Regions from separate parts of the Arthrobacter sp. SAFR-044 genome, predicted to be linked through region 2. Evidence: predicted binding sites of a transcription regulator. Region 2 holds the regulator's gene; the other holds the start of a gene.
What was found. Region 2 encodes LexA, which represses DNA repair genes until DNA is damaged. Its sites were predicted from a motif close to TCGAACANNTGTTCGA; they were not measured.
Positions count from the first base shown of each region.

Region 1: ACR65J_RS16105 (shikimate dehydrogenase) is a predicted target of LexA. The motif match lies at 8,893-8,908, and genes of this name have one in related genera.

Region 1 is NZ_JBPFDN010000010.1:129,678-141,587, forward strand. It holds gene ACR65J_RS16065 (3-oxoacid CoA-transferase subunit A) at 1-530, opposite strand, end outside; gene ACR65J_RS16070 (thiolase family protein) at 530-1,729, opposite strand; gene pcaC (4-carboxymuconolactone decarboxylase) at 1,810-2,277, opposite strand; gene ACR65J_RS16080 (alpha/beta fold hydrolase) at 2,274-3,092, opposite strand; gene ACR65J_RS16085 (lyase family protein) at 3,085-4,563, opposite strand; gene pcaG (protocatechuate 3,4-dioxygenase subunit alpha) at 4,560-5,117, opposite strand; gene pcaH (protocatechuate 3,4-dioxygenase subunit beta) at 5,123-5,995, opposite strand; gene ACR65J_RS16100 (bifunctional sugar phosphate isomerase/epimerase/4-hydroxyphenylpyruvate dioxygenase family protein) at 6,053-7,924, opposite strand; gene ACR65J_RS16105 (shikimate dehydrogenase) at 7,924-8,805, opposite strand; gene ACR65J_RS16110 (IclR family transcriptional regulator) at 8,956-9,819, opposite strand; gene ACR65J_RS16115 (MFS transporter) at 10,050-11,369, shown strand; gene ACR65J_RS16120 (MFS transporter) at 11,475-11,910, opposite strand, start outside.
Region 2 is NZ_JBPFDN010000001.1:575,871-587,780, forward strand. It holds gene hflX (GTPase HflX) at 1-1,454, shown strand, start outside; gene ACR65J_RS02555 (ATP-dependent DNA helicase) at 1,447-3,504, shown strand; gene lexA (transcriptional repressor LexA) at 3,567-4,298, opposite strand; gene ACR65J_RS02565 (LysM peptidoglycan-binding domain-containing protein) at 4,654-5,004, shown strand; gene ACR65J_RS02570 (histidinol-phosphate transaminase) at 5,170-6,288, shown strand; gene hisB (imidazoleglycerol-phosphate dehydratase HisB) at 6,350-6,976, shown strand; gene hisH (imidazole glycerol phosphate synthase subunit HisH) at 6,973-7,734, shown strand; gene ACR65J_RS02585 (CG2302 family histidine operon protein) at 7,735-7,893, shown strand; gene priA (bifunctional 1-(5-phosphoribosyl)-5-((5-phosphoribosylamino)methylideneamino)imidazole-4-carboxamide isomerase/phosphoribosylanthranilate isomerase PriA) at 7,978-8,724, shown strand; gene ACR65J_RS02595 (SseB family protein) at 8,746-9,630, shown strand; gene ACR65J_RS02600 (MFS transporter) at 9,688-10,986, shown strand; gene ACR65J_RS02605 (DUF1844 domain-containing protein) at 11,078-11,464, opposite strand; gene infC (translation initiation factor IF-3) at 11,865-11,910, shown strand, end outside.

The DNA.
Region 1 (11,910 bases), on a different contig from region 2:
CCGAAGTTCCGGGCGGTCTTGCGGTAGACCAGGTTGCCCTTGCCGTCGGCTTTGAGGGCCTTGACCAGTGCGACGTCGGCGTGGATGGGGGTTTCGAAGACCTGCCACTTGCCGTCCAGGAACCGGGTTTCCTTGCCCTCGGCGAGCATGGTGCCGTAGCCGGTGGGAGTGAAGAACCCGCCGATGCCGGCCCCCGCGGCGCGGATCCGCTCGGCCAGGTTGCCCTGCGGGACGAGTTCGAGTTCGATTTCGCCGGCCTTGTACTTGGCGTCGAAGTGCCAGGAATCGGACTGCCGCGGGAAGGAGCAGATCATCTTCTTCACCCGGCCCTCCTTGATCAGCAGCGCCAGGCCCTGGTCGCCCTGTCCTGCGTTGTTGTTCACCACGGTCAGGTCCGTGGCCCCGCATTCCAGCAGCGCGTCGATCAGTTCGAACGGCTGCCCGGCGTTGCCGAACCCGCCGATCATCACGGTGGAGCCGTCCTTGATGCCGGCGACGGCGTCCTGGACCGAATCTACGAAGTTCAGCATTACTGGTCCTTTCCAGCGGTGACGTTTTCAAGTACGACGGCCAGGCCCTGGCCCACTCCGATGCAGATGGCAGCAACGCCCCAGCGCTCACACGAGGCCTGCAGGGACCTGGCCAAGGTGCCCAGGATCCTGGTCCCGGAAGCACCCAGCGGGTGTCCCATGGCGATGGCGCCGCCGTGCCGGTTCACGATCGAGTGGTCGATGCCCCAGGCGTTGATGCAGGCCAGGGACTGCGCTGCGAAGGCTTCGTTAAGTTCGACGGCGCCCACCTGGTCCCAGCCGATGCCCGCCTTGGCGAGGGCTTTGTTCGCCGCCTCCACGGGGGCGTAGCCGAAGTACTGCGGATCGTTGGCGTGCGCGCCACGCCCGGCAATGCGGGCCAGGGGGTCGAGCCCCAGCAGCCCGGCGGCGGTCTCGCTGCCGATCCAGGCTGCGGAGGCGCCGTCGGACAGCGGGGACGCGTTGCCCGCGGTGACCGTGCCGTTCTCTGTCCGGAACACGGTCTTGAGGCCGGCGAGCTTCTCGGCCGAGGAGCCGGGGCGCACGCTCTCGTCACGGACCAGGTCGGTGCCGGGCACGGGGGCCACGAGGTTGTCGTAGAAGCCTTCATCCCAGGCGGCGGCGGACAGGTTGTGCGAGGCGGCGGCGAATTCGTCCTGTGCCTCGCGGGTCACGCCATACTTTTCGCGGAGCCGCTCGGTGGCTTCGCCCAGGGAGATGGTCCACTCCTTGGGCATGGCCTTGTTCACCAGGCGCCAGCCCAGGGTGGTGGAGGCCAGGGTCATGTCCCCGGCCGGGTAGGGCTTCTCCGTCTTGGGCAGCACCCAGGGGGCACGGGACATCGATTCGGCGCCACCCACGAGCATCAGGTCAGCATCACCGGCGTTGATCTGGCGGGAAGCGATGATGGCGGCATCCAGGGAGGACCCGCACAGCCGGTTCACCGTGGTGCCCGGGATCGAGACCGGGAGCCCGGCCAGCAGCGTGCCCATCCGGGCGATGTTGCGGTTCTCCTCACCGGCACCGTTCGCGTTACCAAACACCACCTCGTCGATCCGTTCGACGTCGAGCCCCGGTGCGCGCCGCACGGACTCCTTGATCACGTGCGCAGCGAGGTCGTCCGGACGGACGGCGGCAAGGCCGGAGCCGAACTTGCCGAACGGGGTGCGCACGGCGTCGTACACAAAAGCCTGGTTCATGGTTCCTCTTGGTTCTCTGGGGACCCAACTGACTGGCAATTGATGTCGTTTCGGAGGCTCAAAACGACAACAACTGCGAGCTAGTTGGGAGGGGTGGAGTTGGTGTTGGTGCCCGCCGGGTCTTCGTGGGTGGTATCCATTTCCCGAAAGACCTGCTGGGCGGTCTTGAAGGCGGTGTTGGCGGAGGGGACTCCGCAGTAGATGGCGGTCTGCAGCAGGATTTCCTTGATCTCGTCCCTGCTGAGGCCGTTCCGGAGGGCGGCGCGGATGTGCATGGCCAACTCCTCCCAGTGCCCATGCGCCACCATGGCGGTAATGGTGACCGCGGAGCGCATCTGGCGGGTCAGGCCGGGCCGGGTCCAGATTCCGCCCCAGGCGATGCGGGTGATCATGTCCTGGAAGTCGTCGGTGAAGTCATCCTTGTTGGCGTTGGCCCGGTCCACGTGCGCGTCGCCCAGCACTTCGCGCCGGACCACCATGCCGCCGTCGTAAATCTCCTGGCTGGTGGCGCCGGGCTGGACCACGCCGTGGCGTTCTGCGCTGCTCATTTGGCGGCCTGCCGTGATTCGGCCCAGGTGGCCAGGCTGCGCATCAGGTCCGCAACGTGTGCCGGTGCTTCCGCGGGTGCCAGGTGCGAAATGCCCTCGATCGTGACGGCCGTCGCGGTGCCGCCGCCAGCCGTGATGCCGCCCGCGACCTCCTCGGCCATCTCCGGCGTGGCTACGCCATCCAGGGCCCCGGCGATGACCTGGGTGGGGACTGTGATGTTGCCCAGCTCCTGCCGGACATCGAAGGCGGCCAGCGCTTCGCAGCAGAAGGCGTAGCTGAAGCGGTCGGCATCGCGCAGCGAGTGCAGGAGCCTGCTGCTGAACTCGGGTTCCCTGTCCATGAAGCCGGGTGCGAACCAGCGCTGCGCGGACCCCTGGATCATGACCGGCGTGCCCTGCGTGCGGACGGTTTCAGCGCGCTCCAGCCATCCTTCGGGGGTCCCGATCTTGGCGCCGCTGTTCTGCACGGAGAGGCTCTTCAGCCGTTCCCCGTGCTTGATGCCCAGCTGCAGGCCCACGGCGCCGCCCAGGGAGACTCCTGCGTAGTGGAAAACCTCGCCGGGGGCAATGGAATCCACCAGGTCCACCACGGCGTCGGTGAGCACGGGGACGTCGAACGTTTCGGTGGCGGCGGGCGAGACGCCGTGGCCGGGAAGATCCCAGGCCACCACGTCGTAATCGTTGCCGAGCAGGGTGGCGACGCGGTTCCACAGGATGGATGAGGTTCCCAGAGAGGGACCGACAACCATCAGGGGGTGGTCGCCCAGGGGACGTTGGGGGGACAGCAGCGCTGCCTTCAAAGCCGGCTTAGCCACGGGAAGCTCCATTCGCGTCGGTGGTAGGGGAAGTGAATTCGGGAAAAGCGGCCAGGACGCGGCGGGCGATCTCCGCCGCCTGGCCCAGGTAGCTGGCGGGGTCCAGGAGCTCCTCCAGCCGTGCGTCTGGAACGACGGCGGCGGCGACGGCGTCGCGGAACAGCTTGCGGTATGTGGCGGCCTGCTCCGGGGGAGGCGCCTGCAAGGTCCGGTCCACCACGTCCTGCAGTTGTTGCTTGCCGCTGCGGCCGTCCTTCTCCCCAAGGAGGGGGGCCACCGCGGCGCTGACGCCCTCAGCCAGCAGCAGCGGGCCGGACAGGTCAAGGTTGCGGCGCATGGCGTCCGGGAAGACCCGCAGCCCCCCGGCGAGTTCGTGGATGTGGCCCGCGGCCCCGAGGGCCAGGGCAAGCAGCTGGCGCAGGGCCGGCCATTCGGTGTGCCAAGCGCCGTCCGGGCGTTCGTCGTTGAAGTTGGCGGCTGCAACGTGCAGCTGGGCGGCCAGCTGGGGTGCCTGCAGTGCGGCGCTGCGGACCATGACGGACAGCACCGGGTTCTGCTTCTGCGGCATGGCGGAGGACACCCCCCGCCCGGCCGCCCGCGGTTCGGCGAGTTCCGCCACCTCGGGCCGGCTCAGGAACAGGATGTCGGCAGCAATCTTGCCGAAGGCGTCCAGCACAGATGCCAGCGCATGCCCCAGGGATGTGATGGCCAGGCGGTTGGTGTGCCAGGGAGCCGCGGCCGGGGCCAGGCCCAGCTGGGTAGCCAGGGCATCGGCCAGAGTGAACGGCGTGGACTGGGAGCCGTCCGTCAGCACGGTCCCGGCAGCGAGCGTTCCCGCCGCCCCGCCGAACTGCACCGGGAACTCCAGGCTTTCCAGTTGCCGGCCCGCGGCGGCCACGCCCTGGAACCACTGCGCGGCCCGCAGCCCGAAGGTATAGGGAAGCGAATGCTGCGTCAGGCTCCTGCCCACGCACAGCGTGTCCGCATGCTGCCCGGCAAGGTGCGCGAGCGCCGTCGTGGTGCCTTTCAGGTCCGCCAGCACCGCGTGGACGGTGTTGCGGGCAAGCAGCATCAGGGCAGTGTCCAGCACGTCCTGGCTGGTCAGGGAGGTGTGCACGGCCTTCGCGGCACCAACTCCGGCGGCATCGAGCGGCGCCACGTTCTTCCGGAGGTCCGCCAGCAGCGGGATCACCGGGTTGCCGCCGCCCTGGGCGCGCAGCGCAATACCGGCCAGGTCGTAGCGCCCCGCCTCGGCGGCGGAGGCGACGACGGCGGCCGAACCGGCGGGTGCCAGCCCGGCCCGCTGCAGCACGGCGGCCCAGCCCGCTTCGACGGCGAGGATGGCCGCCAGCACTGCCCGGTCCCCTGTCAGCGCCGCCACCAACGGCGACGCTGAGACGGGGGTAAGCAGGCCGGCGTCGGCCTCTTCCGCGAAGGCGCGCAGGTCTCCCAAAGCGGCGGCGTGGGTCACTGGAAGTCCAGGAAGACCGTCTCGCCCTCACCCTGGAGGCGGATGTCCCAAGTAAGGCCACCGTCGGGGTCGCGGCGGGCGATGAGCGTCTTGCGGCGCTCAGGCTCCAGCGAGGCCAGCAGGGGGTCCTTGGCCAGGGCCTCGGTGTCCTCCGGCAGGTAGATGCGGGTGAACAGCCGGTTGGTGAGGCCGCGGGCGAAGAGTGCCACGGAAATGAACGGTGCCGCGCCCGGCTTGGTGGGGCCGGGGTTGACGGTGGTGAAGGTGAAGACGCCGGAGTTGCCAACGGCGCCGCGGCCCCAGCCGGTGAAGGTGTAGCCGTCACGGACCAGGGAACCGGTGCGCTGGACAACTTTGCCGTCCGCGTCAGGCTGCCAGATCTCCAGGATGGCGTCAGGGATGGGGTGGCCGGCGCCGTCATAGACGGTGCCCTGCAGGCGGATGGACCCGGGGAAACCGGGTGGCAGCAGCTCGTTGTCCTTCTCGAACGGAAGCGCGTAGCCGTAGAACGGGCCCACGGTCTGGCCGGGGGTGGGTACCAGTTTGGTGCTCATCTTTCCTACTCCTCGTCGCCTGCGGCGCCCAGCGCCTCGTTTTCCGTCCAGGTCCGCTTGGGGCCGGTCAGGACGATGTCCCAGTTGTAGCCCAGCGCCCACTCGGGCTCGGTGAGGCTGTGGTCGTAGGTGGCCACCAGCCGGTCGCGGGCGTCCTGGTCCACGATGGTCTGGTAGATCGGGTCCAGCGGGAACAGCTGGTCGCCGGGGAAGTACATCTGGGTGATGATCCGCTGGGTGAATTCGGTGCCGAACAACGAGAAGTGGATGTGCGCCGGCCGCCACGCGTTCAGGTGGTTCTTCCACGGGTAGGCGCCGGGCTTGATGGTGATGAACCGGTACGAGCCGTCCGGGCCGGTGATGCAGCGGCCAATGCCCGTGAAGTTGGGGTCGATGGGCGCGGGGTGCTGGTCACGCTTGTGGATGTAGCGGCCGGAGGAGTTGGCCTGCCAGATTTCCACCAGCTGTCCCGCCACCGGGCGGCCGTCGCCGTCCAGGACCTTGCCGGAGACGATGATCCGTTCGCCCAGCGGTTCGCCGTTGTGCTGGATGGTGAGGTCCGATTCCAGGGCGTGCACGTCCTGGTGCCCGAACGCCGGCGAGAACAGCTCGATGGTTTCCGGGTCCGCGTGCTGCAGGCTCTTGGTGGGGTGGCGCAGGATGCTGCTGCGGTACGGCGGGTAGTCCAGGCGCGGCTGGATCTCCGGCTGGCCGCCGTCCTTGAGGGCGCGGCGGTATGCCTCGCCGATGGCGCTGATCTCTGCACTGAGGTCCGCCTGCGACTCGATGGCCTTGTCCAGGGGCTGGTGGGCAGCCTTGGGTTCGGCCGGGGGCACGAGCTCCTCCGACTCCAGCTCGGCGTTGATGTCTTCCTTCACGGCTGGCTCCTTTCTGGTTGTTGGGTTTGGTGCGTCTGGGTTTTGGGTGGTGCTGGTCTAGGTGGTGCGGTGCAGCGAGTCGTACTGGACTGCGTGCCGCACCGGGGCATTCGGGGCACCGTATCCGTCGTAACGGCCGCGGCGTTCCACCATTTCGAAGAACACGCTGCCCACGGTTGCGGTGTAGAAGTGCAGGAACTCGCCGTCGGCATCCCGGTCAAACAGCAGGTTGAGCTCCTGGAGCGTGGCCAGGAACCCTGGCTCGAGATCAAACCGGGCGTCCAGGTCCTCGTAGTAGTTGGCCGGAATCTGCAGGAACTCCAGTCCCCGCTCCCTGGCAGCACGGGCGGTGGCCACCAGGTCCTCCACGGCGAAGGCAATGTGTTCCTGGTAGGTTTTGCGGGCCTCATTCCTTGCCTGCTGTATCGGGGCGAGGTTCAGGACCAGCCGCACCGCGCCGTCGGAGGTCTGCATGACCTGCGAGCGCACCAGGCCGCTGGGGCTTGGGACTTCCGCGAACGGCTGCGGTTCGAGGGCGAGCGCGCTGGTGTAGAAGAGCACGGCTTCATCGAAGTGCTGCCACGGCTGGGCCAGGTTCACGTGGTCGATGACCGCGCTGGCTCCTCCCGAAGGGTGTTCCAGCCCTTCCCCGAATTCGTGCGTCCACGCGGCGGTGCCGTCCGGGCTGCCCTGGCAGAGGAAGATCTCGGTGGAGTCCGGCGCGGCGATGCCCTGGAACACTTCCTCGTCCGCCTGGACCTTGCGGGCTACCACGGGGGCCTTGAGCTGCTGGGCGCGGGCTGAGGCGATCACGGGGGAATCGACGTCGAACCCCAGCGCGGCGATGGCCGGGTCGGCGTGCCGTGCGGCCTGTTCGTTGATGATGACCCGGGCCTGGCCCATGGTCCAGAGCTGCACGTCCTTGGTGCGGTGCCGGCCCTCGAACTGGAACCCGAGCTGGCCCAGGAGCTTCTCCAGCTGGGCGGTGTCGTCCGCCTTGACCTCGGCGAAGTTGAAACCTGCGGGCTCGTTCACCTTGGGCAGGGTGGCAAGTTCCATGGGATAACGACGGCGGAGCGCGCCTGCGTTGCCGGGCGCGGCTTCGGCGCCGGCGAGCCATTTGGCGCTTTGCTCCTCCAGCCAGATCAGCGAGCGTATGGCATCCACGGCGGTGCGTTCGACGTCGGACTGGCGGAAGACGTCGTTGAACACCTCCAGGGAGACCGGGCCCGTGTAGCCGGCGCGGACCACGTGGCCCATGAACTTGGCCAGCTCAAACTGCCCTTCACCCGGGAACACGCGGTAGTGCCGGCTCCAGGACAGCACGTCCATGGAAAGCTTGGGGGCATCCGCCACCTGGACGAAGAAGATCTTGTCCGCGTTGATGTTCTCTATAGGCGCGGTGTCCCAGTCGCGGGAGAGGATGTGGAAGGAGTCCAGGCAGGTGCCCAGGTTGGGGTGGTCCACCATTTCCACCAGGCGGTAGGCGTGCTCGTAATCGTTGACGTACTTGCCCCAGGCCAGGGCCTCGTAAGCAACCTTGACGCCGTGGTCCCCCGCCAGGTTTGCGAGCTGTGCCAGTTGTTCGGCGCGGACGGCATCGTCGTCAATGGTGGCTGTGGCAACGTTGGAGCACACCAGGATGGTGTCCATGCCAAGGCGGGCCATGAGCTTGAACTTGGCCTCCGCGCGGCGCAGGTTGGCCTTCAGCAAGTCCGGCGTGACGCCGTCGAAGTCCCGGAACGGCTGGTACAGGTCCAGGCCAAGCCCCAGGTCGGCGGCCATCTTCCGCACGTCCTCAGGGCTGAGCGGGGAGGTGACCAGGTCCTGTTCGAAGATCTCGATGCCGTCGAAGCCGGCGATGGCGCAGGCCTGCATCTTTTCCTTCAGGGTGCCGGAGAGGCAAACCGTGGCGATTCCGGTGCGCATCAGGCGGCCACCTCCTCGGCGGCCACAAGCTCCAGGAAGTGGCTGCGCATGCGCGCCGGGTCCGCCTCGAGCCCGGTGAAGATCCGGAAGGCGTCGGCGGCCTGGCCCACGGCCATCCGGCCGCCGTCCAGCACCTCGCAGCCCTTGGCGCGGGCGCCGCGGACCAGTTCGGTGTCGATGGGGCGGTAGACGATGTCCGCCACCCAGTGCCGGGGCTCGAGCAGGTCCAGGTCCATTGGGACGCCGGGGTGCGCCACCATGCCTACGGGGGTGCAGTGCACCAGGCCGTCGGCAAGCGGCATCAGTTGCGGCAGCTCCGCCGTCGTGCGTGCCGTGACGGTGCTGTCGGGGAAAAAGCCCTGCAGCTCGGCGCCCCGCGCCGCAGCGCGTTCGGGGTCCATGTCCACCAGGTCCAGCGATTTCACTCCCGCACTGAGCAGGGCGTAGGCGACGGCGGACCCGGCACCGCCCGCGCCGAGCTGCACCACGCGGTCCAACCGGGCGTTGGGGAGGCCGGACGCGAGGGCTGCTGCGAAGCCGGAGAAGTCTGTGTTGTGGCCGATAAACCGGCCGTCGCGGATGACCACGGTGTTGACGGCGCCCAGCCGGCGCGCGTCAGGTGAGATCTCGTCAAGGTGTTCCAGGACCAGCTGCTTGCAGGGGTGGGTGATGTTCAGTCCGTTGAAGCCCAGGGTGCGGGCGCTGTGCAGGATGGCGCCCACGGATTCCCCGGTCAACCCCAGGTCCAGCAGGTCGATGGGCCGGTACAGGTAGCGCAGGCCCTGCACGTCGCCTTCCCGTTCGTGCATGGGCGGCGTGAGCGATGGCGTAACGCCATCACCAACCAGTCCTACCAGGTAGGACTCAGTTCGATTGCTCATGCGTGCAGCTCCTTTGGTACGGCACCAGGCGCGGAACTCAGCCGCATTGCAGGTGGTAGGGATTACGGTACAACAAATGTTCACTTATCGCACTCATGTTCTACATACGAACAAAAGTAGTTTTCGGGCCGGTCCTGATTTCGGGTTCTGCTACCGCTGCGGCAGCCTGGCCGCCAGTTCGGCAGCGGCTTCCTGCAGCAGGGGAACGTGCGCCACCAGCCCCTCAAGGTCCAGCCGGAAGACCGGCACTGCAGTTGCCAGCGAGGCAAAGGCGTGCCCCTGGTCATTGAGCAGCGGAACGGCCACAGCGCGCATTCCGGCCTCGTTCTCCTCGTCCATGACGGCGTATCCCTGCCGACGGACCTTTTCGATTTCGGTCTTGAACGCTTCGCGGTCCGTTATCGATTTGTCAGTGAGCGCTTCGAGCGGGACCTCGGCCAGCAGTTTTTCGCGTTCCGCGTCCTCGGCAAATGCCACCAGGGCCTTGCCCACCGCGGTGGACGAGAGCGAGCCCAGGTGGCCGGGGTCGCTGGTCACGCGGAAGGTCTGCGGTCCATCCACCTTACTGACGGTCAGATGGTGCAGTCCGTCGCGGACGCTGAGGATGGTGGCCTCACCGGTCTGTTCGGTGACCCGGCGGAGGATGGGCATGGCCGTGCCCGCGAAGCCGTGGTGGTTGGAGACGCGCTGTCCCAGCTGGAAGATCCGTAGGCCCAGGTGGTAGCGGCGGCCATCCGGCTCGTAGTCGACAAAGCCGTCGCGGGTGAGAGAGCCCAGCAGGCGGTAGGTGGTGCTGAAGGGAAGCTCGGCACGGCGCGAGATCTCCGCGGCACTGGCGCCGCGGGGTTCATCGCCCAGAAGGACCAGCAGCCCCAGGGCCTTGCCCACCATATCCGTGCGCTCCGCGGGACGGGCGCCAACCTTGCCTTCGGGCGGCATGGCATTTACGGGCCCTCCTGGGCGGCCGGCAGCAGCGGATTCTTCATCGGCCGCTGTGGTTTGGTTCACACTCATAGTGACGATGTTGCCACAATGTGAGAACTATTTCTAGATAGTGATTATTTTCTTGACAGGTGACTGCCCTCACAGGCATAGTTTCTGTATCGCAAAAGTAGCTCCCACCATGTGGCTACTATGGCCGGGTCTTCCGACCGGACTCCAGCCGCATCCCCCGCCCGCATCAAGGCATGGGCGGCCGCGCCCCAGATCCATCAGCGACAATGTCGTCACACCAAAGGAACACCATGAGCAAGACACTTCCGGCAGCAAGGGCGGGTGCCCTCACCTCCGCGGGGACTCCCAAGAAGGCCGCCCTCGCCAGCTTCCTGGGCAGCGCCGTGGAATACTACGACTTCTTCATCTTCGGCTCCGCCGCAGCGTTGATCTTCCCCACGGTTTTCTTCCCCAATGCCGATGCGAACGCCGCCATCATGTCCTTCGCAACCTTCGGGTTCGCCTATGTGGCGCGGCCCATTGGCGCCGTCATCCTGGGCCACTTCGGTGACCGGGTGGGCCGGCAGAAAGTCCTGATGTTCACCCTGGTGCTCATGGGTGCTTCCACCTTCGTCATCGGCTGCCTGCCCGACTTCCGCACGGTCGGCTGGTGGGCTCCGGCGCTGCTGGTGCTGGCCCGCCTGTGCCAGGGCCTCTCCGCTGCAGGCGAGCAGGCCGGCGCCTCCTCCATGACCCTGGAGCACGCTCCGGACAACCGCCGCTCGTTCTTCACCTCCTGGACCCTCACCGGCACCCAGGGTGGCCAGATCCTCGCGGCCCTGGTGTTCATCCCCGTCCTGGCACTGCCGGACGAGATCAAGTTCGGCATCGGCTGGCGCATCCCGTTCTGGCTGAGCGCCGCGGTGGTTGTGGTGGCGTTCCTCATCCGCCGCACCCTGCACGAGCCGCCCGCCTTCGAGGAAGCACGGAAGAACGCCCAGATCGCCAAGCTGCCCGTGGCCGACCTGCTCAAGGGCCACTGGCGCGACGTGCTCCGCGTGATCTGCTGCGCCTTCATCGCCGCCGTCTCCACCGTGTTCGGCACCCTGGCCATCAGCTACGCCAAGACCGTGGCCGGCGTGGACGGCACCACTACCCTGTGGCTGGTGGTTGCTGCCAACGTCGTGGCCCTGGGCACCCAGCCGCTCTTCGGAATGCTGGCAGACAAGATCGGCCGCAAGCCGGTCTTCATCTACGGCGCCCTGGCCAGCGCGGTCCTCACCCCCGTGTTCCTGCTGAGCCTTGAGTCCCACAGCGTCCCGCTGATGTTCCTGGCCGCCATCGGCTACTTCTCGTGCGGCTACGCAGCGGCCAACGCCGTCTGGCCTTCCTTCTACGCTGAAATGTTCAGCACCAAGGTCCGTTTCTCCGGCCTGGCCATCGGCACACAGCTGGGCTTCCTGATGGCGGGGTTCGCCCCGGCCATCGTGGCTGCCATGGGCGGCATCAAGCCCGGCGGCTGGGTGCAAATCAGCATCTTCACTGCCATCATTTGCGCCGTTGCAGCCGTGTCCGCCCTGACCGCCAAGGAATCCTTCCGGGCCCCCACCAAGCAGCTCGGCCTGAAGTAGCGGCGGTCCACCCCGAGTCACGCAACAGGCAAAGCCCGCCACCCCTGGAATGGCCAGGGATGGCGGGCTTCGTCGTGACATCCGGAAGGACCAGTGAAAAGCAGGCTAGATCGTGGTTGGCGATGCCTCCATGTCGCTGGCTGTCTCAAAATTCCGGCGCTTCCTCATCAGAACTGCGAAGTAACCGGCAGCCGCCGCGCCAACCAGCCCGATGCCGGCAGTGACAAGGAAGAACAAGTTGTTTGCTCCTGCCACATCGTCACCGAAGGCGGTATAAATCGCGCCGCTGATCTGCGGAATAAAAATGTCAGGCAGATAACCCACAAATGAAATGATGCCGATGGCGATACCAGTCGCCGCGGCAGGGACACGGCAATCATCAAGCAGCGACCAGTAGATCCCGCGGATTGCGTACAGGAAGAGGCCAACAACCACCACCAGCACGTAGGCCAGGGCATTCGAACCGCTTGGCAGGAGGCTCAGGCTAATGAACCCGAGAGCTGCGACAACCATTGAGACCGCCAGTACCCGGCTCTTGCCG
Region 2 (11,910 bases):
GCAGTGAAGGCGGCAGTGGAAAAGCGGTGCTTGGCAAGGCGCAGGCCATTTCCCGCCTTGACGAGGAACACTCAACGTACGACGGCGACCAGCAGGACCTCGAGGAACGGCGCGCGCTGCGCCGCAGGGCGGGCCTGTCCACCGAGCTTGAAGACGTCACCGAGGTCGAATACCGGCAGCTGCGCCTGGAGCGCGTCGTCCTGGCCGGACTCTGGTCCGAGGGCACCCTTGCCGACGCGGAAAACTCGCTGCGTGAGCTGGCCGCCCTGGCCGAGACCGCCGGGTCGGAAGTCCTTGACGGGTTGGTGCAGCGCCGCGACAAGCCGGACCCCGGGACCTTCCTCGGCTCCGGCAAAGCCCTGGAGCTGAAAGACATCGTCACGTCCACGGGCGCGGACACCGTGGTGGTGGACGCCGAACTGGCGCCTTCCCAGCGCCGTGGCCTTGAAGACATCGTCAAGGTCAAGGTCATTGACCGCACGGCCCTGATCCTGGACATCTTCGCCCAGCATGCCAAGAGCCGCGAAGGCAAGGCCCAGGTGGAACTGGCGCAGCTGGAATACCTGCTTCCCCGCCTGCGCGGCTGGGGCGAGTCGATGTCCCGCCAGGCCGGTGGCCAGGTGGGCGGCGCTGCTGCCGGCATGGGCTCCCGCGGTCCCGGTGAAACCAAGATCGAACTGGACCGGCGGCGGATCCGTACCCGCATGGCAAAGCTGCGGCGCGAAATCGCCGCCATGAAGCCGGCACGCGAGACCAAACGGGCCAACCGCCGTCGTAATGAAGTGCCCTCCGTGGCAATCGCCGGATACACCAACGCCGGCAAGTCCTCGCTGCTCAACCGGCTCACGGACGCTGGGGTCCTGGTGGAGAACGCGCTGTTCGCCACGCTGGATCCCACCGTGCGCAAGGCCGAAACCGCTGACGGCCTGGGGTACACCCTGGCCGATACCGTCGGATTCGTCCGATCGCTGCCCACCCAACTGGTGGAAGCCTTCCGCTCCACCCTGGAAGAGGTGGCGGACTCTGACCTGATCCTGCATGTGGTGGACGTTTCGCACCCCGATCCCGAAGGGCAGATCGCTGCGGTCCGGAAGGTTTTCAGCGAAGTTGATGCCCGCAAGGTGCCGGAGATCATCGTCTTGAACAAGGCTGATGCTGCCGACCCCTTCGTGGTGGAGCGGCTGAAGCAGCGCGAGCCACGGCACGTAGTGGTCTCGGCCCGGACAGGGGAGGGCATTCCGGAACTGCTGAAGGCCATCAGCGAATCCATCCCCCGGCCATCCGTGAAGATGGAGTTGCTCATTCCGTACGACCGCGGAGACCTGATCAGCAAGCTGCACGAGTCCGACGCCGAAATCCTCAGCCTGGACCATGTTGAGGCGGGTACCAGGGCGGCGGTGATGGTCCGGGAGGGCCTCGCGTCCGAGCTGGAACCATTCATCGTCAATGACTGACGTCGCGGCCGGCGAGGCTGCGCAGACGGCCGGCGAGCAGTTCGTCATCGAACTGCTCGACCGGGCCGTTGCCGGCATGGGTGGACAAAGCCGCACCGGACAACATGAAATGGCCCGCCAGGTGGCCCGGGCCATCGAAACGGGCAACCACCTATTGGTCCAGGCAGGCACCGGCACCGGCAAATCGCTGGCGTACCTGGTGCCGCTGATCGCCCATGCCCTGGAAAGCAACAAGCCGGCCCTGGTGTCCACGGCCACGCTTGCCCTCCAGACGCAGATTGTGGGCAGGGACCTGCCCCGGCTCCTGAAGAACATCACGCCCGCCCTGGACCGGCCGGTCAAGGTTGCCCTGGTCAAGGGTCGGTCCAACTACGTTTGCCGCCACAAGCTCGAGGGCGGGTTCCCGTCGGAGGAACCATCGGAAGGGCAGCTCTTCTCCCTGGGAGAGGACACCAGCGTTCCACATTTCGCCGCCTCCGTGGGCGGGCCGTCGTCGCAGCTTGGCAAGGAAGTAGTGCGGCTCCGTGAGTGGGCCGAAAAGACAGCCACCGGCGACCGGGACGAACTCCTGCCCGGCGTGACCGACCGTGCCTGGCGGCAGGTTTCCGTGACGTCGATGGAGTGCCTTGGGGCCCAAAAATGCCCCATGGCCGCCGAGTGTTTCAGCGAGCTCGCCCGGCAGGACGCCGCCGAGGCCGACGTGGTGGTGACCAACCACGCCATGCTGGCCGTCAGCGCGTTCGAGGGACTCGCAGTCCTGCCCGAATACGACGTCGTGGTGGTGGACGAAGCGCACGAACTGCAGGACCGTGTCACCGGGGCCGTATCCGGACAGTTGTCCGTGGCCATGGTCCACGCTGCCGCTTCGGGCGCCCGGAAACATACAGCCATCACCGTCGATGCCCTGAACGCCGCAGCGGCGAACCTTGAGCTGGCCCTCGCCGGCGCGCCGAACGGCCTGCTTCCCAACGGCCTGAACGATGAACAGCTGGACTGCGTGGACCAGTTGCGTGAAGCGTGCCGGGCTGCGTTGTCCGATTCCAAAGGGGACAGCAACGCCACAGCCGACGGCGGCCGGCAGCTGGCCCGGTCGCGCCTGATGCTCATCCTGGAACTGTGCGAGCGGCTCATCGCCGCCCGGGAAAACCGGGAAGTGGTGTGGTTTTCCCGTGCCAGCACCTTCGATCCCGGCCAGGGATACTCACCGCCCGACGACAGCGCGCCGGTGCTGATCAACATAGCGCCACTGTCCGTCGCCGGCAGGCTGCGGGAAGGGCTTTTCGCCGATCACACTGTTGTGCTGACCTCCGCCACCCTGGCCATCGGCTCCGCCTTTGAACCTGCGGCAGGGGGACTTGGCCTGATCGGTGACGGCGCGCCCAGCTGGACGGGCGTGGATGTTGGGTCGCCTTTCGACTATCCCAAGCAGGGCATCCTGTACGTGGCAGGCCACCTGCCCAAGCCCGGCCGCGGCGTTTCCCCGGAGGCCCTGGCAGAACTCGAAGCGCTCATCAAAGCCTCCGGTGGGGGTGCCCTCTGCCTGTTCTCTTCACGGCGGGCCGCCGAAGAAGCTGCCGATGCCCTCCGGCCCAAGCTCGATGTGACTGTCCTCTGCCAGGGCGAGTCGACCATGACCGCACTGGTCAAGCAATTCGCCGACGAACCCGACACCTGCCTCTTCGGAACCATGTCCCTGTGGCAGGGCGTCGACGTTCCTGGAGGATCCTGCCGGCTGGTAGTGATAGACCGCATTCCGTTCCCGCGGCCGGATGATCCACTGATGACGGCGCGTTCGCGTGCCGTGGCGCAGGCAGGGGGCAACGGCTTCATGTCCGTTTCGGCCACCCACGCTGCCATCCGGCTGGCCCAGGGTGCCGGACGGCTGATCAGGTCAACCGGAGACAAGGGTGTGGTGGCCGTCCTGGACTCGCGGCTGGCCACCGAACGCTATGCAGGATTCCTGCGCGGCGCACTGCCCCCGTTCTGGGCCACTACGGACCGCGCCAAGGCGCTGGCCGCGCTTACCCGGCTTGGTGCCGACGCATCCTGAGAACTGTGGCGCACGGCCGGCATGAATGCTGGCTGTGGAACCCAGGCTAGAGCGAACGCTGGCTAGAGGGAACGCAGGACTGAGACGACCTTGCCCATGATGGTGGCGTGGTCACCCAGGATCGGTTCGTACTGGGTGTTCTGGGGGAGCAGCCAGGTATGGCCATCGCGCTGGCGGAAGGTCTTCACGGTTGCCTCGTCGTCCAGGAGTGCAGCAACAATGTCGCCGTTGGCAGCGTCAGCCTGGCGCCGGACCACCACCCAGTCGCCATCGCAAATGGCGGCGTCCACCATGGAGTCACCGGCCACCTTGAGCATGAAGAGCTCGCCCTGGCCGACCAATTGGCGTGGCAGCGGCATGACATCTTCCACAAGCTGTTCGGCGAGGATGGGCCCGCCGGCGGCAATCCGGCCCACCAGGGGAACCATGGCCGTATCCAGTGCCGTGGGCAGTTCCGTCACCGTGGCGCCGCCCGTGGCCTGCGGTGCAGGAGACGTGCCGGCACCTTTACCGCCGCCGTCGAGCGTGAGCGGCATCAGTACTTCCATGGCGCGCGGCCGCTTGGGGTCGCGCCGCAGGTAACCCAGCTTCTCCAACTGGGAAAGCTGGTGGGTCACGCTGGACAGGCTGGCAAGACCAACCGTGTCGCCGATCTCGCGCATGGAGGGCGGATACCCGTTCTCATTGACCGAGCGCTGGATGGTCTCGAGGATCTTCTTCTGCCGGGGGGTCAGGCCCTTGGCGGTCCTCTTGGATTGCGGGGCGGTCCTGCCCCCGGCGGCTGCTGCTGCCATGTTCGCCAATGCCTTTCGCTTGCCGCCGGATCCTCCGCGGGCGGCTGTTCCACAGTGCCGCCGGAAGGACTCCCACTGTCATTGTCAGACCCTGCTGATCAACTGCAGTAGTGGTTGTTCTTTCGTTTCAAAGCTAGGCCAGCCACATTGCTTTTTCAAACATTTGTTCTAGCGAGTCTCGACATTGTTCGTTGATAGGTGCTAAAACTTAACCAGCAAAGTTCGAACATGTGTTCTAACCAGCAGATGACCCATTCGAATACGCGGCCGGGATAGGTTCCCGGCGCAGTATGAGCGGTGGGGCAGCAGTCGGCGGGCACCCGGGCAGCACGGCAAGTCCAGGAGGGCTTAGTTCATGTCAGCTTTATCTGTTCACCAGGTTTCACACTCGTCCGCACCCCTGCGGCTGACCCGCCGGGGGAGGATCGTCCTGATCGGAGTACCGCTTGTACTGGTGGCCGTACTCCTGCTGTCGCTTTCGGGGCTCTTCCACTCCCCGGCCAAGGCATCGGACTCCGTGGCGGATCTTGCAGTGACGCCCACGGTCACGGTGACGGTGCAGTCGGGTCAGTCGCTCTGGGCCATTGCCGGCGCCGTAGCTCCCGACCGGGACGCCAGGGACGTTGTGGCGGACATCGTCCAGCTCAACAACCTTGCCGCGGGCACCGTCCTTCCGGGCCAGCAGCTCTTCGTCCCCACTCACTGACCGTCCCCGCCCACTGACCGGCGCCAGCCCTGAGTTCGTGGCCTCTGCCAGGGCGGCCTGCCTGGCTGGCTGGCAAGCCCTGGAGCGGGCGGTCGCGGGACATGCCGAGGGCGAACAGGAACCGTCACATTTTCCGGTGGTTGCCGCGGCCACTAAACTGTTCAGGTGAACGACCAGCTAGAACGTCTGAACCGGCTTCCCCTCCGCAGCAACCTCCGCGGGCTGACCCCCTACGGCGCGCCCCAACTGGACGTCCCCATCCTGCTGAACGTCAATGAAAACACCCATGGTGTTCCCGCTGACGTGCGTGCCGCCATCAGCGCAGCCGTCACTGAGGCCGCTGCGGGCCTCAACCGCTATCCGGACCGCGAGTTCACCGCACTCCGGAAGGCCCTGGCCGAATACCTCGGGCATGGGCTCGACGAAACCAACCTGTGGGCAGCCAACGGCTCCAACGAGGTCCTGCAACAGATCCTCCAGGCCTTCGGCGGTCCAGGCCGCACCGCCCTCGGTTTCCCGCCCACGTACTCCATGTACCCCCTGCTGGCCAGTGGAACAGACACCCAGTACATCACCGGTGAACGGGCGGAGGGCTATGACCTCAGCGCAGAGTCCGCCGCCCGGCAGGTCAAGGAACTGCAGCCGAACATCGTCTTCCTCTGCTCGCCCAACAACCCCACCGGGACGGGACTTGGGCTGGACGTCGTGGAAGCCGTCTATGACGCCGGGGCGGACAGCCAGTCCATCGTGATCGTTGATGAGGCCTACCATGAGTTCGCGCACGACGGAACGCCCAGCGCGCTGACCCTGTTGCCCGGCCGGGAGCGGCTCATCGTGTCCCGCACCATGAGCAAGGCCTTCGCCCTGGCGGGGGCCCGGCTCGGCTACATGGCTGCAGCCCCCGAGGTCACTGACGCCCTGCGGTTGGTCCGCCTGCCGTACCACCTGTCCGCCATCACCCAGGCCACCGCCCTCGCCGCCCTTGAGCACCGCGAAGCGCTGATGGCCGACGTGCAGGACATCAAGAAGCAGCGGGACCGCATCGTGGCCGAGCTGACCAGGATGGGACTCAAGCCTGCCGCGTCGGACTCCAACTACGTGTTCTTCGGCGGCCTGGAAAATCCGCACCAGGTCTGGCAGGAACTGCTGGACGCCGGCGTACTCATCCGCGACGTGGGCATCCCCGGCCACCTCCGCGTCACGGCAGGCACTGAGGCGGAAACCACAGCCTTCCTTACCTCCCTGGAACGCATCCTTGCGGGCCACGCTGCGCTGCACGCCTAGACTTGATACTGCGGCGCTGGACGCCTTGAACCACTTCTTCTCCCACTAAGGATCCTTCACCATGAGTTCAACCGGATCGAATACGGCTGCAGCCCGGACCGCCCGCATGGAGCGTGCCACCAGCGAGTCCTCCGTACTCGTGGAGATCAACCTCGACGGAACCGGAGTGTCGGACATCGATACCTCCGTGCCGTTCTACGACCACATGCTGACGGCCCTGTGCAAGCACTCCCTGATCGACATGACGGTCAAGGCCACCGGCGACACGCACATCGACGTCCACCACACCGTGGAGGACGTCGCCATCACCTTCGGCGAGGTCCTGCGGACCGCCCTGGGCAACAAAGCCGGAATCCGCCGGTTCGGCGAAGCCACCGTGCCGCTGGACGAGGCCCTGGCCAACGCCGTGGTGGACGTGTCCGGCCGCCCCTACCTGGTGCACGGAGGTGAGCCGGCCGGCCAGGAATACCACCTGATTGGGGGCCACTTCACCGGGTCCCTGACCCGCCACGTCTTCGAAGCCATCACGCTGCACGCCGGCATCTGCCTGCACATGAACGTGCTGGCAGGCCGGGACCCGCACCACATCGTCGAGGCACAGTTCAAAGCTTTTGCCCGCGCCTTGCGCGCCGCGGTTGAACCGGATCCCCGGGTTGAGGGCGTCCCCTCCACCAAGGGGGCGCTGTGAGCGGGCAGGTACTGAAGGACGGGGCAATCATTGACCCGTCCGCGTCGCGCAGGCTGCCGTCGCCGCAGGGCAAGCCCACCGTCACGGTGCTGGACTACGGATCCGGGAACGTCAGGTCCGCAGTGCGTGCCCTGGAACGTGCCGGCGCAGAAGTCATCCTGAGCGCCAAGCCGGAGGACGTACTGAACGCAGACGGCCTGGTGGTGCCCGGCGTCGGCGCGTTCGAAACCGTGATGCGCGAACTCAAGGCCGTGGACGGCATCCGGCTCATCGGCCGGCGCGTGGCAGGGGGCCGGCCGGTCCTCGGCATCTGCGTGGGCCTGCAGGTCCTGTTCGAAGCCGGTGTGGAACACGGGACCGAGGCCGAGGGCATCGGCGAATGGCCCGGCAAGGTTGAGGCACTCCGCGCTGAAGTTGTTCCGCACATGGGCTGGAACACGGTCAAGGTCCCCGAAGGCTCCAAACTCTTTGCCGGCGTCGAAAACGAACGGTTCTACTTCGTCCACTCGTACGGCGTGCAGGAATGGAACTTCGACGTCATCCAGCCACGGATGGCGCCGCCCCTGGTTACCTGGTCCGAGCACGGCGGACCGTTCATCGCCGCCGTCGAAAACGGCCCGCTCTGCGCCACCCAGTTCCACCCCGAAAAGTCCGGCGACGCCGGTGCGCGGCTCCTGCGCAACTGGGTGGAAGGCCTGCGCAAGCCGGCCGCCGCCGACCCCGGCGCCCCGGCGGCCGACGCCGGCAGTGACGCCTAGATGTGGCCCGTACTTCTGACCGGCCTCGCCGGCCTGCTGATTGGCGGCGGCATCTCGTTCCGGCAGCAGCGCAAGCCCCTCTGGACCCAGGTGGCCTTTTATGTCCTGGCCGCCATGTCGCTGGTCGCCGCCTACCTGCTCACGCTGCCGGCCAGCTGATGCAGGGGCTCCGCGGCACTGCCTGAACGCGCCGAATTCCACCCGCCTTTGCCCGAAACCCAAGAACCAACACCGAGGATGAGTATGACCACCGCACATGACCTGCCGGTACTAGAGCTCCTGCCAGCCGTCGACGTCGTCAACGGCCAGGCCGTCCGGCTGGTCCAGGGCGAGGCGGGCAGCGAAACCAGCTACGGAACCCCCCTCGAGGCGGCACTGAACTGGCAGCAGCAGGGTGCCGAATGGGTTCACCTGGTGGACCTTGACGCAGCTTTTGGGCGCGGCTCCAACGCCGACCTGCTCCGCGAGGTGGTGGGCAGGCTGGACATCAAGGTAGAGCTCTCGGGCGGCCTCCGCGATGACGAGACCCTGGAAGCAGCCCTCGACCTGGGCGTGGCACGCGTCAACCTGGGGACCGCAGCATTGGAAAACCCCGAGTGGACAGCCAGGGCCATCGAGCGCTTCGGCGACAAGATCGCCGTCGGCCTTGACGTCCGGGGGACCACCCTGGCCGGCCGCGGCTGGACGAAGGAAGGCGGGGACCTGTGGGACGTGCTGGGCCGCCTCGAAGACGCCGGCTGCGCCCGCTACGTGGTGACCGATGTGACCAAGGACGGCACCCTGCAGGGCCCGAACGTTGAACTCCTGCGCCAGATGGTGGAGAAGACCGGCAAGCCCGTGGTGGCCTCCGGCGGCATCTCCAGCCTGGACGACCTCAAAGTCCTCCGCTCGCTGGTCCCCCTGGGCGTCGAAGGTGCCATTGTGGGCAAGGCACTCTACGCCGGAGCGTTCACGCTGCCCGAAGCCCTCGACGTCGCCGGCCGCCGCTAGGCCCCGGAAAGCAGCCCGGCCATGCCCAGCTCCGAAGAACCGGTAAGCCCTCCCGCCCGCCAACTGCCCGGACACATCGCGGCGGCGCTGGCCGGCGCCGGTGGTGCCACGGATTCCGCGGGACAGTCATGGGCCGGCCGCAGCCTCGCCGGTGAGGACGCGAAGATCCATAACTTCGAGGACGACGACGGAACGGCCGACGCCGGCTACCTCGCCGCAATTGCCGCGCTCCGCGGGGGGCGGGGCGACGAGGCGGATGTCGTTGCGTCACTGGCCACGGCCCGGGTTTTCATTCCCATCGTGGCGCAGCTTGCTGAAGAGGCAGAAACAGAACACGGGCTGCACGCCGACAAACAGGCGGACATGGCGCTGGTGACGCTGAAGGCCGCCGACGGCAGGACCGCGCTGCCGGCTTTTACGTCAGCCGCCGCATTGTCCGCCTGGCACCCCGAGGCGCGGCCGGTAGCGGTCTATGCTGCCCGGGCAGCGCTCTCGGCCGTTGCCGAGGGTGCCGAACTCCTGGTCCTGGATCCGGGCGCCGACGTGACGTTCGTGGTGCGCAGGCCCGGCGTTTGGGCCCTCGCCCAGCAGCATGACTGGACCCCCTCCTACAGTGACCAGGAGTTGGCCGCCGAGATGGGCAACGCTGCCGCCGGCTTCGCGGCCGTCCGCGGCATCGAGCTGCTGCCGGGCAGGGGAGTGGCCGCCAGGGCCGCTGACGGCTCAGTGGTCCCCGGCGGAGGTGCCGGTCCTGAACTGCAGGTGGTGCTCTACCTTGAAGACGGACTCGACGCTGCCGGTGTCCAGGAGCTGGTGGCCGGCCTGCAGTCCGAGTGGTCACGGAATGTATTGTTTGGAGAGCGCGTCGACTCCCTTGAAATCAAGCTGAGGCGCGCTCCCGACTAACCGCTGCAGGGTGGGTGATCCCCGCCGGTACAGCGGAATACCCTGAAGGACCGCTTCGTGAATTTCGCTCTCTACCGGGAGTTGCTCGCCATCCGGCCAATCCGGCGGCTGCTGCTGGTGGGCATGGTTGCCCGCATCCCGCATTCAGCCGCAGGGGTCCTGCTGACCCTGCACATCGTCCTCACCCTCGGCCAGGGCTACGCCGCAGCCGGCGCTGCAGCGGCGGTCATGACCATCGGCATCGCCCTCGGGGCGCCGTGGCGGGGGAGGCGCGTGGATACCGTGGGACTGCGGACCGCCCTCATCCCCTCGGTCATCTCAGAGACCGTGATCTGGTCCATCGTGCCCCACGTGTCCTACCAGTGGCTCCTGCCGCTGGTCTTCGTGGGCGGCCTGCTCACGCTGCCAATCTTCAGTGTGGTGCGGCAATCCCTGGGGGTCCTGGCCGAGGGTGACCAGCGGCGCACCGCATTCGCCCTCGATGCCATCACCACGGAATTCGTGTTCATGATCGGCCCGGCCGCCGGCGCCGTCGTAGCCACCAGCGGCCACACTACTGCGGGCCTGACAGTGGTGGGCGTGGCTACGTCCCTCGCCGGGCTGTTCCTCATGTGGTTCAACCCGCCCACCCGCAGCCGGGACCAAACGGTCGAATGCGTCGAGGACGAACAGCACGCTGCGGAAGTCGCCGTCGTCTCCACTGCTCCGGCGCATGCCCAGGAAGCGGTCGCGGAGCTGGCCCCTGCCGGCGCGGCCACCAGCGCGGCACAGCGCGGCCTGCGGGGAAGGCTGGCCGGCGGCTTCGCCTGGTTCACCGCCACGGTCGCGGCACTCTTCGCCGTCGCCGCGGGCGCGGGCATGGTCCTCAGCGGCACCGACGTCGGCATTGTCGCAGCCCTGGAAACCGGCGGCCACCAGAGCGAAATCGGGATCGTCTTTGTCTTCTGGTGCGCTGCCTCCGTGCTGGGCGGCCTAATTTACGGCGCCATGCACCGGCCCATTCCACCTGTCTTCCTGCTGCTGGGCATGGCCGCGCTGACCCTGCCCATGGCCTTCGCCCACGACACCTGGACGCTTTCCTTCGTCTCCGTCCTTCCGGGCCTGCTCTGCGCCCCCGTGCTGTCCGCGGCCTCCGAGAAGGTGGCGGACCTGGTATCGGAGGAGCGGCGCGGGGAGGCGATGGGCTGGTACGGCTCCGCGCTGACCGCCGGTGTTGCGCTGGGTTCGCCCCTCGCCGGGGTCTTCATCGACATCATGGGTCCCTCCGGCGGCTTCGTGTCCGTCGGTGCCGCCGGCGTGCTGCTCTGCCTGGTGGGCCTGGCGCTCCAGCAGCGCCGCCGCCGCGCCGCCGCGTGAGCCTCCCCGTCCACCGGGGAGTTAAAGCGCGACGGCGGGACGACCTGCAAAGGCCGTCCCGCCGTCGGACGCTGCTTGGGGGAGTTGCTCCCTAGTTCACGGCTCCGGTGTACTTTTCACCCGGGCCCTTGCCCGGTGCGTCAGGAATCAGCGACTCTTCACGGAAAGCCAGTTGCAGGGACCGCAGGCCGTCGCGCAAGGGTCCGGCGTGCTGGGATCCGATCTCCGGAGCTGCCGCGGTCACCAGGCCGGCCAGTGCGGTGATCAGCTTCCGGGCCTCGTCGAGGTCCTTGAGTTCCGCTGCGTTGTCCTCTGCGGCCAGGCCAAGCTTTACCGCGGCCGCGCTCATCAGGTGCACGGCGGCCGTGGTGATGACCTCGATGGCGGGAACTTCGGAGATATCGCGGATCTGTTGTGAAACGTCTGCGCCTGCTTCGCCCGGCTCGAAGACGTATGAATTACTGTCTGGGGTGCTCATACTGGTAAGCTTGACACAGACCGACTGGATGTCGTTATTTCAGGGATTGTCCCGGACGATCAGGTTCCCAACAGCGCTTCGCAGCGTTGACGGGAATTTTTTCTGTAGAATGGCATCCAGTTTGCAAGCGGAGTTCTCTCCCACCCGCGTCAGCCGTTGTCCCACCTGTTCCCTTGGAACCTGCAGGGACGCAAGGTTGCCGGGTACCTGGTTGGGCATGGGCCGGCATTTGCCGGGACTGTGCACGTGCAGCCCTTTGCGGGGTTGCCGGTCCAACCTCTCTGAGGCCTTCGATTGCTCCGGCAATTGGGGGCCTTCTTCATTTGCCGGACTCCACATCAAACACAGGAGCTTTAACATTAGCGAGCCAAGAATCAATGAGCGTATCCGCGTCCCCGAGGTGCGGCTGGTCGGCCCTGCAGGTGAACAGGTAGGAATCGTCCGTA